One region of the Brevibacillus sp. NSP2.1 genome, then DNA from elsewhere that is predicted to be linked to it. Evidence: riboswitches for the same ligand, from Rfam matches in the RefSeq annotation. Region 1 holds a riboswitch; the other holds the start of a gene.

What was found. Region 1 has a riboswitch for S-adenosylmethionine ahead of M655_RS02145 (BMP family lipoprotein). Riboswitches for the same ligand answer to the same signal wherever they lie in the genome.
Region 2: it holds a riboswitch for S-adenosylmethionine, as region 1 does, so the genes downstream of both, metK (methionine adenosyltransferase) here and M655_RS02145 (BMP family lipoprotein) in region 1, are expected to answer to the same signal.

What each region holds. Positions count from the first base shown of each region.
Region 1 covers NZ_CP048274.1:429,876-436,428, reverse strand. The annotation lists gene M655_RS02160 (ABC transporter permease) at 1-20, opposite strand, end outside; gene M655_RS02155 (ABC transporter permease) at 7-1,077, opposite strand; gene M655_RS02150 (ABC transporter ATP-binding protein) at 1,052-2,581, opposite strand; gene M655_RS02145 (BMP family lipoprotein) at 2,703-3,731, opposite strand; SAM riboswitch class I at 3,926-4,047, opposite strand; gene M655_RS02140 (methyl-accepting chemotaxis protein) at 4,147-5,622, opposite strand; gene M655_RS02135 (DUF3298 and DUF4163 domain-containing protein) at 5,786-6,409, shown strand.
Region 2 covers NZ_CP048274.1:619,577-626,129, reverse strand. The annotation lists gene M655_RS03040 (helicase-related protein) at 1-71, opposite strand, end outside; gene M655_RS03035 (hypothetical protein) at 214-594, opposite strand; gene M655_RS03030 (response regulator) at 662-1,369, opposite strand; gene M655_RS03025 (sensor histidine kinase) at 1,404-2,546, opposite strand; gene M655_RS03020 (polysaccharide deacetylase family protein) at 2,543-3,559, opposite strand; gene metK (methionine adenosyltransferase) at 3,704-4,915, opposite strand; SAM riboswitch class I at 5,048-5,148, opposite strand; gene M655_RS03010 (S8 family peptidase) at 5,353-6,553, opposite strand, start outside.

The DNA.
Region 1 (6,553 bases):
GACCAATCAAGCAGCTCCATGAGATTCTCCCCCTTTTGCTTTCCGCTTTTTCCACCAGTCGTAGCTGAATTTAGCCGAGATAAACAGGATCAGCACGGCTGAAATCACGCTGGCCAGCTCCAGCGGTACCTCTGTGTTGCGCTCCACGCCCATCGCTCCCGTCTGGAACGCAGCCAGCAGAATCGAGGTAAACACGACACCCACCGGATGGGAGTTCGCCAAAAGCGTTGCCATCAGCCCTGTCCAGGCGAAGTTCGGCACCGTCAAAGCGCCGTCGACAAAACGATAGTGCGCCCCCAGCACCTCGACCGTTCCTGCCAGGCCGGCCAATCCGCCGCTCGCAAACATGCCCGTCAGCATGACGCGAATGCGGTTGATCCCCCCGTACTGGGCAAACAGCGGGTTTTGTCCGAGCATTTTCACTTCATAGCCAAACGGCGTAAAGCGAATCACCCAAAACAGGATCGCGGCACCGACGATGGCAAACAAAAAGCCCGCGTGCACGCTCATCCCCGCAAACAACTTGGGCAACCAGACGCTTTTATCGAGCATGACCGTCTGCGCCAGCGCCGCCGAACCGCTGCGGTCGCGAAACGGCTCGGTTACGAGGTAGCTTGCGAACAGAACGGCGATATAGTTGAACAGCAAGGTGGAGATGAGCAGCGGTATGCGGAATCTCGCCTCCATAAAGCCCGGCAGCAGCGCCCACAAACCGCCTGCCGCCATCCCCGTGAGAATCGCCGCCACCAGCTTCACGACTCCCGGTGCGGGCAAATAGATCGCCACGAGCGTAGCGCTGATCGCCCCGAGCACCATCTGTCCTTCTGCCCCCAGGTTGAACACTCCCGCCCGAAAAGCAAGCGACAGCCCCAAGGCGATCAGCATGATCGGCGTCGCTCTCGCCAAGGTAGAGGTGAAGAAGTAGAAGCTGCCGAAGGCCCCTTTCCACATTTCCTGATACGTGCCCAGGATAGATTCCCCTACCGAAGCGATGACGAGCGCCCCGATCAACAGCCCGATGACAACCGCCAAAAGCGGCTGAACCAGTGATTTACCCAGCTCTTTGATTGCTGCCATGAACGCTTCCTCCCGCCATTAACACGCTGATTTTTTCCTCGGTTGCCTCTTTGCGCGAAAGCTCTCCGGCGATCCGCCCTTTGTACATCACCAAAATCCGGTCTGACAGCGCCAAAATTTCCGACAGCTCGGACGAAACCAGCAAAATTCCGTCGCCTGCGTTGCGCTTGTCGATCAGCGCCTGATGGATGTACTCCATCGCGCCGATATCGACACCCCGGGTCGGCTCCGCCGCGATCAAAAACGGAGTCTCATGTCCCAGCTCTCGCGCCACGATCAGCTTTTGCAGATTTCCGCCCGACAAATTCCCGGCCAGCTCCTGAAGCTGTCTGGAGCCTGTCTTGATCGCGAACTTTTCTACCCAGCCTCTGACGACCTGGCGAAAAGCTTCCCGCCGCACGACGCCGCGCCGATTGAACGCAGGCTTTCGCTGATAGCCCATCAGCGCGTTTTCCTCGACGCTCTCCAGCTTGGCCGTCCCCCACAAGTAGCGATCTTCCGGGATGTGCGCCAAGCCCGCCTCGCGAATCGTCGCGACAGTCTGGTTGGTGACGTCCTTGCCGCCCAGCCGAATCGTTCCCTCCTGTGCCGTCCGCAAGCCGCTGATCGCTTGCAGCAGTTCGGACTGGCCGTTGCCCGATACGCCCGCGATGCCGACGATTTCCCCGTGATGCACGGTAAAGCTGACCCGGTCGAGCAGCGTCTGTTTTTCCCGAACCGTCAAGTTCTCCACCTGCAAAAGCGGCCCCCGCTCCAGATCGACGCGCTCGCTCAGCTCCCGCAGCTCGCGTCCGACCATCAGCCGGGCCAGATCGTCCACATTCGTCTCGTTACGCGCTACCGTGCCCGTCACCTTGCCGCCGCGCAACACCGTGATCCGATCTGCGACCTCCATCACTTCCTGCAGCTTGTGCGTAATCAAAATGACGCTCTTCCCGCTCTCCGCCAGATGGCGGATCGTCTGCAACAGCTCGCGAACTTCAAGCGGCGTCAGCACGGCAGTCGGCTCGTCCAGCACGATGATGTCCGCTCCCTGGTACAGCACCTTGAGAATTTCCACACGCTGCTGCTCGCCGATGGAGCAGTTGGACACTCTAGCCTGTGCATCTATCGGAATCCGGTACTGCTCGCTTAGTGCGCGGACCTTTTCCACGGCGTCCTTCCGGCGGAAAAATCCGGCCTGCTGCGGCTCGTAGCCGATCACGATATTTTCCGCCACGCTAAACTCGCCAAACAGCATGAAGTGCTGGTGCACCATCCCGATCCCGCTGCGAATGGCGTCCTGCGGCCCGCGAAAAGCGACAGGCTTGCCGCCTAGCACGATCTCGCCGGACGTAGGCTGCTCCATGCCGTACAGCATCCTCATCAGCGTCGTCTTGCCCGCGCCGTTTTCCCCGACGATGGCGTGGACTTCTCCCGCAGCAAGCGAAAACGAGACCTTGTCGTTTGCAATAAAATCTCCGTATTTCTTGGTCATGGCCCGCATTTCCAAACGATCGGTCATCCTTGCTCCTCCTTCTTTGCGCCTAGCCTTTCTCTTCCTTGCCTCTGCTCCTTGCCTTGCATATAAGGAAGACCGACTACACAGTTGTAGTCGGTCACAATCATGCACTGTGCGCTAGCTGTTAAAACGAGTCTGGCACTTTGCGGGTACCAGCGATGATCTCCTCGCTGATCGCTTTTACTTTGTCCACGACTTCCTGGCCAATAAAAGCGTTCAGAGGCGTCTGGCTCTCGTGCGTCACATACGTTACGCCTACGCCTTTTTCTTTCAGGCCGTAAGTGACAACGCCCGGCTTGAACGAGCCTTCTACGAACGACTTCACGGTTTCATACGCAGCGGCATCTGTCCCTTTGAGCTGGGACAACACGATGTGCTCAGGGTCGATCGTGGTGCGGTCAACGTCCTGTCCCGATGTATAGAAGCCTTTTTCCTTCGCGGCCTCGAACACGCCGAGGTCGCCTACTGCTGCCGCTCCGTTGATGAAGTCGGCGCCTTTGGATGCTTGCAGCAGCGCCAGCTCCTTCGCTTTTGCCGGGTCAGAGAAGCTTCCTACGTAGTTCACCAGGAACTCCGCGTTTGGATTGGTTGCTTTCAAGCCTTCCTGGAAGCCGCCTGTCCATTTTTTCAACAGCGGAATATCCATGGCGACAACCATGCCGACCTTGTTTGTCTTCGTGGCAAGACCTGCCGCAGCGCCCATCAGGTAAGCCGCTTCCTGCTCGCGGAAGGTAACGCTGCGCACGTTTGGCAAATCTACTACGGTATCAATAATCGCGAAGTTGCGGTCAGGATTTTCGGCTGCCACTTTTTTCAGCGCGTCTTCCGCTTCAAAAGAAGAAGTGATAATCAGATCGTAGTTTTCCGCTACCGCAACGCGCAAATTTTCTTCGATGGCGCCGTGGTCAGTAGACTCGATGCTTTTTACTTCTGCGCCAAATTCCTGTCCTGCTTTTTTCGCGCCTTCGTCCATTTGCTGGAAGAACGGGTTTACCCCGATTTTTTCCGGCAAAATCAGCGCAATGCGCTTCTTCGCCGCGCCTTCTTGCCCTGCCGCTTCTTCTTTTGGCTTGTCAGCAGGCGCATTTCCGCCAGCCGAACAGCCCGCAGCCAAAACAGCAAAAGTGGTGAATGCTAACAACAACTTCTTCATGGTGTCTTCCGCTCCCATCCGAACGTTCTACGTTTTTTCTGTATCCTACTACGTAATGTACGGCTTTTTTCCGAAAAAATCAATATTAAACACGAATATTTTGCAATAAAAATATTTTATCGTTCGTGTATTACCCCTCCTGACAACAAAAAAACTCTTCCCGAAGGAAGAGTTTGCGTCCGAAGCCGTCCTCTTCCTCATCTGTCAAAACCCCGGTACAGGTTTTGCAGGAATTGGCACCTTTCTGTCCATGTCACGCATGTCCAGTGGTTGCCGGGCTTCATCGGGCCAGTCCCTCCGCCGCTCTCGATAAGGAGATAAAAACTATCAAGTTACAATGCATTCATTCTAGCAGAACAAACTGAAAAAGCAATTGTTTTTTCAGACTGTTCTCGCCAATTTTACACTTTGGCGCCTATTGTCTGTGAAACGTTTCCTGCAGCCGATGCGACAGATTGTTCAGCTCCCCCAGCTCTTCGGTAATTTCCCGCACCTTTTGATGCTGGTTTTCCGCTGTGGCGAAAAGCTCCTCCAGATTGGCGACCGACTGCTCGGTGACAGCGGTAATGGTCGACATTTCCATCGCCACTTCGCCCGAGCGCATTTTTACCCGGTTCATGCTGGAGCCGACCTGCTCCGCTGCCTGCAGGAAGGCCATCATGCCGGAGCGCACCGCCTCGATCGACGCCACTGTTTTCACAGCCAGCTCCTGGCCTTTTGCCACCGAAGCTTCCCCGTTGCTGATCTGCTGTACAGCGTTCTCGCTTTCCTGATGGAGCGATTTGAGAATCTCGGTAATTTCCTGTGTAGCGGTTGCGCTCTGCTCCGCCAGCTTGCGCACCTCGTCTGCCACCACGGCGAAGCCGCGGCCGTGCTCGCCTGCACGCGCCGACTCGATGGCGGCGTTTAGCGCAAGCAGGTTCGTTTGTGTCGCAATCTGGTTGATGGCTCCTACGATTTCCTCGACCCGATTGGCCTGGCGGTTGAGCTGGTGAATCGTCGACGCTGCCACGTTGACGGCAGAAACGATCTGTTCCATTTGCTGCGACAGCTCTTTCATCATGTCGACGCTTTCTTTCAGGCGGCGGTTGTTCTGGTCGGACTCGCTCTTCATCGCGTTCGTCTGCGTGGTGACCGCCACGATCTCCTGGTCGATCGACTGCACCTCTTCCTCGATCTTCACTGTCGAGTTCGCCTGCGACTCCATGCCCGTCGCCACTTCCTTGAAGGCGATCATCATTTCATCCGTATTGCGTTTCGTTCCTTCGGCATGCTCGTGTACGTGCTCTGTCGTACGGTCGATCTGCTCGGTCATCTGTTGGATATGGACGAGCATCTCTCCCAGGCGACGCTCTTTTTCTTCCGCTTCCTGGCGGGCGATGTTTGCCTTCTGCAAGGACGCTTGTCCCGCCAGACAGAGGTACGTCACCGCTCCCATCATCATCAGAATCGCCATGATGCGTAGCACCAGATTCAGCTCGGTGAAATCGCCGCTGAAAATCTCGTACGATCCTGTGTAAAATCCGACCAGCGTCACGATGATTTGCGCAATTCCGGCTGTCACTACGAGCTTCCAATCCAGGTAAGCCGCGAGAAAACCCATGACCACAAAAGCGAGAAACGTAACTTCTGGATACGTCGTGAAATGATCGAACGAAATCGCGTAAAACATAAGTCCGATCGCTACCAGATAACGAATGACATGGCTGTCTCTTTTGATGAAGTAAAAAGGCGAAACAATAAGGGTGACCAGCAATCCGAGGGACGTCACTTTCCAGAAATTAGCGTCGACTTGATAGGCAATGAGTCCCGCCATCCACAGATGGTTCCATAGGATAAAAATCATAAAGCCTTCTTTGTCCGTTAATGTGTTGCGAACCAATTGAATCATAGTTGCCCCCCTTTTCCCTGCTACTTATGTATCGGATTCTTTTTCCATTATATCGCGCTCAGATTGACTAATTTGTGAAAAAAGTGAGAACAGCCAAAACCAGTGACGAATAGGCTACTATCATACCCCTTATTTTAAGACATCTGGAAAGGAACTAAGAACCGTGGAAGAACAACGCAATCTTTTGCCAGCCACCGTGCTGACGCGGACGATCCAACGTCCGAATACCACGATTTATTACCCGCAACTGGCGGGGCTAGCCAATCAGCAAGCAGAAAAAGACATCAACCGCGCCATTTTGCAAACGGTCCAAGGATTGATTCACGAACAGCAACGGGTACAAGTACCGGGAAATACCCAAATGCAAGGAAGCTACGAAATCAAAACGAACGAGCGCGGCATTTTCAGCGTCACCATGAGCAATTACGCGTACACTCCGCAAATGGCCCACGGCATGACCTTCCTCGGGTCGGTGACGGCAAACATCCATACAGGCAAGCTCTATACGCTGCGCGAGCTGTTCAAGCCGGGCAGCGACTACGTCAACGTCCTGTCCGCGAACATCAAACGCCAGATCGAGGCGCGGCAAATCCCGACGCTGAACGGTTTTACCACGATCAAGCCCGATCAAGATTTTTACGTTGCCGACAAATCATTGGTCATTTACTTCCAACTGTACGAAATCACCCCGTACTATGTCGGCTTCCCGATGTTTCCCATCTCCATCTACGAGTTGGAGCCCATCATTGACGAAAACGGGCCGCTTGGCATTTTGGCTGCCGATTAACAGCCCTCCTTTTACCTTCTTCCCCGAGCTGATGCCCTTGAAACGGCATCGGCTTTATTTTTGTCAGAAAAACGCCTTCTTTTCCACTCGAATAAACATTTACTTATATGTCCTGAACTGCTACTATGTTATTTGTACATATTT
Region 2 (6,553 bases), 190 kb from region 1:
GGCGTCACATACGTTTGGACTGGCGCCACTGCTTCTGTGCCGCATTTGATATACAGCAAGTACTCGCGCATTTGCCTCCCCCATTTCCGCTTGTGTTTTCTGCCACCATTGTGCAAAAAGACAAGGCAGGCCGGCAAATTTTTTTGCAGCGAACACAAAAAGGCCGCCGATTTGCTCGACAGCCCTGTACGTTTATTCAATTGCCCGCAAAAATCAGGCTCCTTCCCGCTTCTCCCGCAAGTCAATCACGATCGCTCCCGTCGCCAGCTCAGGCTGGCCGTCTGCCGCGCCAAAGCCGCAGCCGTACGGCTCTCGCGCCAAAATCGCCAGCATCCGGGGCGTATCGTCCGTAGACCCTTCTTCTATCAAGGTAATCCGGACAGGCTTGCCACTCCAGTAGGAGCGAAACAAAAGCTTTCTTACGGCACGCTCCAGCACCTGCTCCGAATTGTGTACCAACAAACGGTAGTGCTCTTGCGGGAGTTCGGTCATGCTGTTCATCCGACTGGTCCATCGCTCAGCTACCATCACCAGCAGTGAGGAGCAGCCAAAAGCCGCCAATAGCCATACAACCAGTTCTTCCATCACGGTCATACCCCCTCCTATACAAAGGTATGCCGAATGGCTTGAACAGGGTGCCAACCGGACGCGCAGCCTCGCCTTACAGCTTCACCCAGCCGTTTTTGATCGAAATGACAACCGCCTGTGTGCGGTCCTGGACATTCAGCTTTTGCAAAATGCTGCTGACGTGGTTTTTCACTGTCTTTTCGCTGATGAACAAAAATTCTCCGATAGCCCGGTTGCTTTTTCCTTCCGCCATCAACTGCAGCACTTCCCGCTCGCGGCGGGTCAGCGATTCGATCACTTTTGGATCGATCGTTTGCGATTCATCAACAGAGAAGCTGCGCTCGGCCGTACCCTCATTTTCGCTCAGGCGACGGAATTCCTCGATCAGCTTGCCCGTCACCTTCGGGTGTATGTAAGCGCCGCCGCTGGCTACCACGCGTACGGCATCCACCAGATCGCTGGTGCCCATCTCTTTCAGCAGGTAGCCGGACGCGCCGGAACGCAGCGTGCGATATACATAGCCCTCGTCGTCGTGGATCGAGAGCATGATAACTCGCGTGGAGGGACTCACGGAAATGACATTTTCCGCAGCAGAGACGCCATTGATGTTCGGCATGTTGATATCCATCAGCAGAACGTCTGGTTTGTGCTCCTCCGCAAGCAGAGCAGCCTCTCCGCCGTCCGCCCCTTCGCCGACGACCTTGAAGTCCTCTTCCATTTCCAAAATACGCTTAACGCCCTCGCGGAACAATTGGTGGTCGTCCACAATCACGATGCGGAGCTCTTGCTGTCTTTTATCCATGTTTCATCCCCCTGTGTACATAATCTGTATCGGTTCATATTTTTAACGGTATTTGGAAAATTACCTTTGTTCCTTCGCCAGGAGTTGATTGCAGATCCACACTGCCTTCCAGCAGTTGCACGCGCTCACGCATTCCCAAAAGCCCAAAGGAGTTGCCGTTTGCCATGCGCTTTTCCAGATCGAATCCGACTCCATCGTCTTTGACGACGAGACTTAGCGACTCCTGCAGAAACTCCAGCTTCACTTGTACCGAAGAAGCTCCAGCGTGCTTTTCCACGTTGTTCAAGCATTCTTGAACGAGGCGGAAAATCGCAGCTTTGACAGAGCTGCGCAGCGGTGGCTCCACACCAAATACTACCAGATCAATGGAAGCACGGATACGTTCTTCGCACGTCTGGATATATTTTTGCAGAGTGGGCACCAGTCCGAGGTCATCAAGAGCCATTGGGCGAAGGTCAAAAATAATCCGTCTTACGTCAGCCAGACTCAGGCGAACCATTTCCTTCAGCTCGTGAAGCTCCATTTGCGCTTCCAGAATGCGCTCGTTTTTCAGCATCCGCTCCACGATTTCAGAGCGCAGCACGACGTTTGCCATCGATTGGGCCGGTCCGTCGTGAATCTCGCGTGCGACACGCTTGCGCTCCTCTTCCTGGGCCTGGATGATCTTCAGCCCCATCAATTGAGTCTGTTTGGCCGATTCCAGCGCTTCTCCGATCTTGCTCAGGTCGCCAGTCAAGTAGCCGAGCACGACACTCATCTGGGAAACGAGCTTCTCGGCGCGGTCGATCGTTTCCTCCAGCGTTCGCAACTGTCGCTCCAGGTCGTTGCGACGGCGCTTCAGGTTGTTTTCCCGCTCGCGGTAGATGGACAGCTCCACCTGTATCCGGCTCGCTTCCTCGTAGGCGATGCGAATGTCGTCTTCCGTGTACATGTGGAAGTTGCGGCTTACCTGAACGAGCCTGTTGCGCGACTTTCGATAGGCCAGCTCCAGCGCATCGACCTTTTGGATGACCTTCGAGATCTCCTGCCGAAGCTCGTGCAAGTCAAACTTCAACGAGTTGCCTTGCTGTCTGGCACTTTCGGCTATATCAAAAATTTGGGTTTTACTCGTTTCCACAGTTTCAATGGTTCTCTTAATCACCCCATCCAGCACGCTGATGTCGATCACTTTGTTCATGATTGCTCTCCTTCGAACTCTTTTTTCGCTTTCGTGAACAACTGATGGAGTTTGACCTCATCTACATCTCGCAGGCCCACATCATTTCGTGGAATGGCGAACGGATCTACTCCCCTTTTGACAAAACCGGGTGTAGAAGTAAAGACATATCCGTAGCCTGCCTGTCGCGCTGTCTCCAGTACGATGGGATTCGTGTAGCCAAAAGGCAATGAAATCGTTTTTATCTCCCGGCCCATCCATTTGTTCAAGCCTGCACGAGACATACTGAAATCAACGTAGAGCCGATCCCTGTATTCTTTCTCATTTTCCAGTCGTTGTAAATCCTGCAAATAGACGGGAGCCGTCTCTGGCCCCATCTCTCCCCATTCATTCCGCGCTTCCTCTTCGTGCAGGCTGTACGTATGCGAACCGATATCAGCCAGCCCAGAGTGAAGCATTTCCATGACTTGTTGACGCGTAAGTGGCGTCGTCATGTTCTCCCGTTTTCGATCGGCTACATCTCGCAAGCGCCCTGCGATCACGAAGTTCACTGACGGGTAGCCGTATGTACGTAAGGTGGGAAAAGCCTTCGTGTAATAACTCTCATAGCCGTCGTCAAAGGTAATCAGGACAGCATTTTCGGTCGGCAAGCTCCCTGTATCCACAAAATGCAAAAACTCATCCAACGAGATCGGCTGCAAGTCGTTTTCGTGCAAAAACGACATATGTTTTGCAAATTGCTCAGGCGAAATGACGTAGCGCTGGCCTGATGCATCCGTGACTTGGTGATACGTCAGGACGACTACCTGATTGTTATACCACTTTTTCGGCTTTACCGTTGCTTTTTCGTTCTGCGTGACGTTTGGCTCAGCAATTTCCGCCTCGCTTATGCTTATAGACGTATCTACTTGGGGAAAAGGTTGCACTTTTTGGGCATTCTTTTTTGATTGGTAAAATTCACCAATCCCCAATGCAGACATAACCAGCAATAAAGAAATAACAAATACGGTCAGGAAGAGCCTTTTGTTCGGCAAAGAAACCCCTCCTCTACTTCCTCACTAGGAGATTCGACACAGTCCTACATTTTCCCTTCGCTTAAAGCCCACCAATAACTGGAAAATTTTCCCCGTAATAAAAAAAGAGCCCAGTAGCTTTACCAGGCTCTTTCTTTGTCGTTCTTATTTTGCCAGTTGCGCAGCTTCTTGCTTCAGAACTTCTGCTTTGTCTGTTTGCTCCCAAGGAACATTCAGGTCATTGCGTCCAAAGTGGCCATAAGCCGCTGTTTGTTTGTAGATAGGGCGACGCAGGTCGAGCTGCTTGATGATGCCAGCCGGACGCAGGTCGAAGTGTTTGCGCACCAGTTTCACCAGATCTTCTTCGGAAACGGTTCCTGTACCAAAAGTATCAACAGCGATGGATACAGGCTGCGCTACACCGATTGCGTAAGCCACTTGCACTTCGCATTTGTCAGCCAGGCCAGCAGCCACAATGTTTTTCGCTACGTAACGAGCAGCGTAAGCGCCGGAGCGGTCTACTTTTGTCGGATCTTTACCGGAGAACGCGCCGCCGCCGTGACGAGCGTAGCCACCGTAAGTGTCTACGATGATTTTGCGGCCAGTCAGACCAGCGTCCCCTTGAGGTCCGCCGATTACGAAGCGGCCAGTCGGGTTGATGAAGTATTTGGTGTCAGCGTCCAGCAGCTCAGCCGGAACAACTGGTTTGATAACTTGTTCGATGAGGTCTTGCTTGATTTGCTCCAAGGTAGTCTCAGGAGCGTGTTGAGTCGAAATCACGATGGTGTCGATGCGAACTGGCTTGTCCCCATCGTACTCAACCGTTACTTGCGTTTTGCCGTCAGGACGCAGGTAGGCGAGTGTGCCGTTTTTGCGAACTTCAGTCAAGCGGCGAGCCAGCTTGTGAGACATGCTGATCGGCAGCGGCATCAGCTCAGGTGTTTCGTTGCAAGCAAAGCCGAACATCAGACCTTGGTCACCTGCACCGATCGCTTCGATCTCAGCGTCGGTCATTTTGCCTTCGCGCGCTTCCAAAGCCTGGTCTACGCCGAGAGCGATGTCAGCGGATTGCTCGCCGATCGCAGTGATTACGCCGCAAGTGTCAGCGTCAAAGCCGAACTTCGCACGATCATAACCGATCTCACGGATCGTTTCGCGCACCAGCTTTTGGATGTCCACATACGTGTTGGTGGTGATTTCACCGGCTACGAGAACCAGCCCGGTAGTTACGGAAGTTTCGCAAGCTACGCGAGCGTTTGGATCCTTGGCCAAAATGGCGTCCAGGATGGAGTCGGAAATTTGGTCACAAATTTTATCCGGATGTCCTTCGGTTACAGACTCAGATGTGAACAGACGACGACCTTTTTGCAAAGCCATGAGAAAATACCTCCTTTGACCTCATACAAATAGTTTGGTAGCCGAGTCAGGATTTTATCGACGTAAACGCAAATAAAAAACCTTTTCCATCTTTTGGAGGAAAAGGTTTGAGCGCTTTTAGCTTCCTTCATCCTCTTATCGGCCAGAACAGATTTCCGTCCTGCTGGTTAGCACCGCTCCAGACGGTTGCCGGGCTTCATAGGGCCAGTCCCTCCGCCTGCTCTGGATAAGAGTATCCATTACGGATTATAGAATAATTGTTTTTTGAGGTGGTGTCAATAGACTTTTGCCAGAGCACCTCTTTGGCCGAAATCGCCCTGTACAAAACGCTGTTGGAATCGCCTGCGGGAAGCGTCTGAGGTGATCGAAGCCGCGTTTTCACAAGGACGATATAGCCATGCCATGCGTCTGTCGAACGCAAAGCGGAAAATTTTTTCTTACACTTGATACGATTTGGCGATTAATACAACAACCTCGGCCCGCGTAGCGCTGCCCTGTGGCTTGAAGAGCGAACCGTATCCGTTTAGCCAGTTTCTTGCCGTCAAAGCGCCGATCGCCGGTGCTGCCCAATGGCTGGCCGGAACATCGCGATAGCTCGGTGCGCTGCTGCTGTTCAGAGCCACGCCCTTCGCCCTGGCGATCATCGCGGCCATTTCCGCCCGCGAAACAGCTTGGTCAGGCTTGATCTGACTGTTTGGATACCCCTTCAAGACTCCGAGCTGATAAGCCACTCCAAGGGTGTTGTACGCCCAGTGCTTTTTTGGCAAATCAGAAAACACTTCCCGTCCGGAATACGCGCTGGCTACCTTCGAGCCGGTCGCGCGCATCGCCTGCAGCAGCATTGTGGCAAACTGCGCACGAGTTACTGCCTCGTTAGGCTTGAACGTCGCATCGCCGAAGCCTTGGACAATTCCTTTGGAGCTCAGCCTGGCGATCTCTGTGCGCGCCCAATGGTCGGAAATATCCCGATACCCCGAGACGAGGGGCTGCTGCGTGACTGTCAATTTGTATGCATCGTACTTGAACGGAATGCCGCTGTTCAGGCGCACGTAATACTTGCCTTTTGGCAACCGCAGGCTGAAAATCTCGCTGCCCCGATCGGACAACTCAGCCACTTCGTTTGTCGAAGCGAGCGCGTAGTTCATGTTTTTCTCGCTGTAAAGAGCGATGCGAAAACCGCTGGATACCGGAATAAACGGGGCTCGAATCGTGACGTACGAGTCTGTATTGAGCGTAAATTGAAACCAGTCTGCATCCGAAGCCGTCGGAATCGTTCCGGTCATGACCCCTCCAGCGGCTAGCGGCGACGCCCTGCTGTACGTATCATTCGGCTCGTTCAAATCTTTTTTCAGCGGGGTGAACCCGAGATCCAGGCGATATTCGCCGTTCACCGCATTTTGCTGATACTCGCTGACCCGAATGTAGTATTTTCCCGGGGAGACTTCCTTGCTCGCACGCTCCGACGGATTATCGCGGTCGACGTTGTCGTAGAGCGGGTCCCAAACCGTATTTTTTCCGGTTTCCTGCTTTCCTATGGCAAGCACCAGGTCCACCCGCTTGTTGTCGGGAGTCACCGTCACATCCATATGCCCGTATTCGCGGACGTAGTAGGAGAACCAGTCCTGGTCGCCCTCCTGG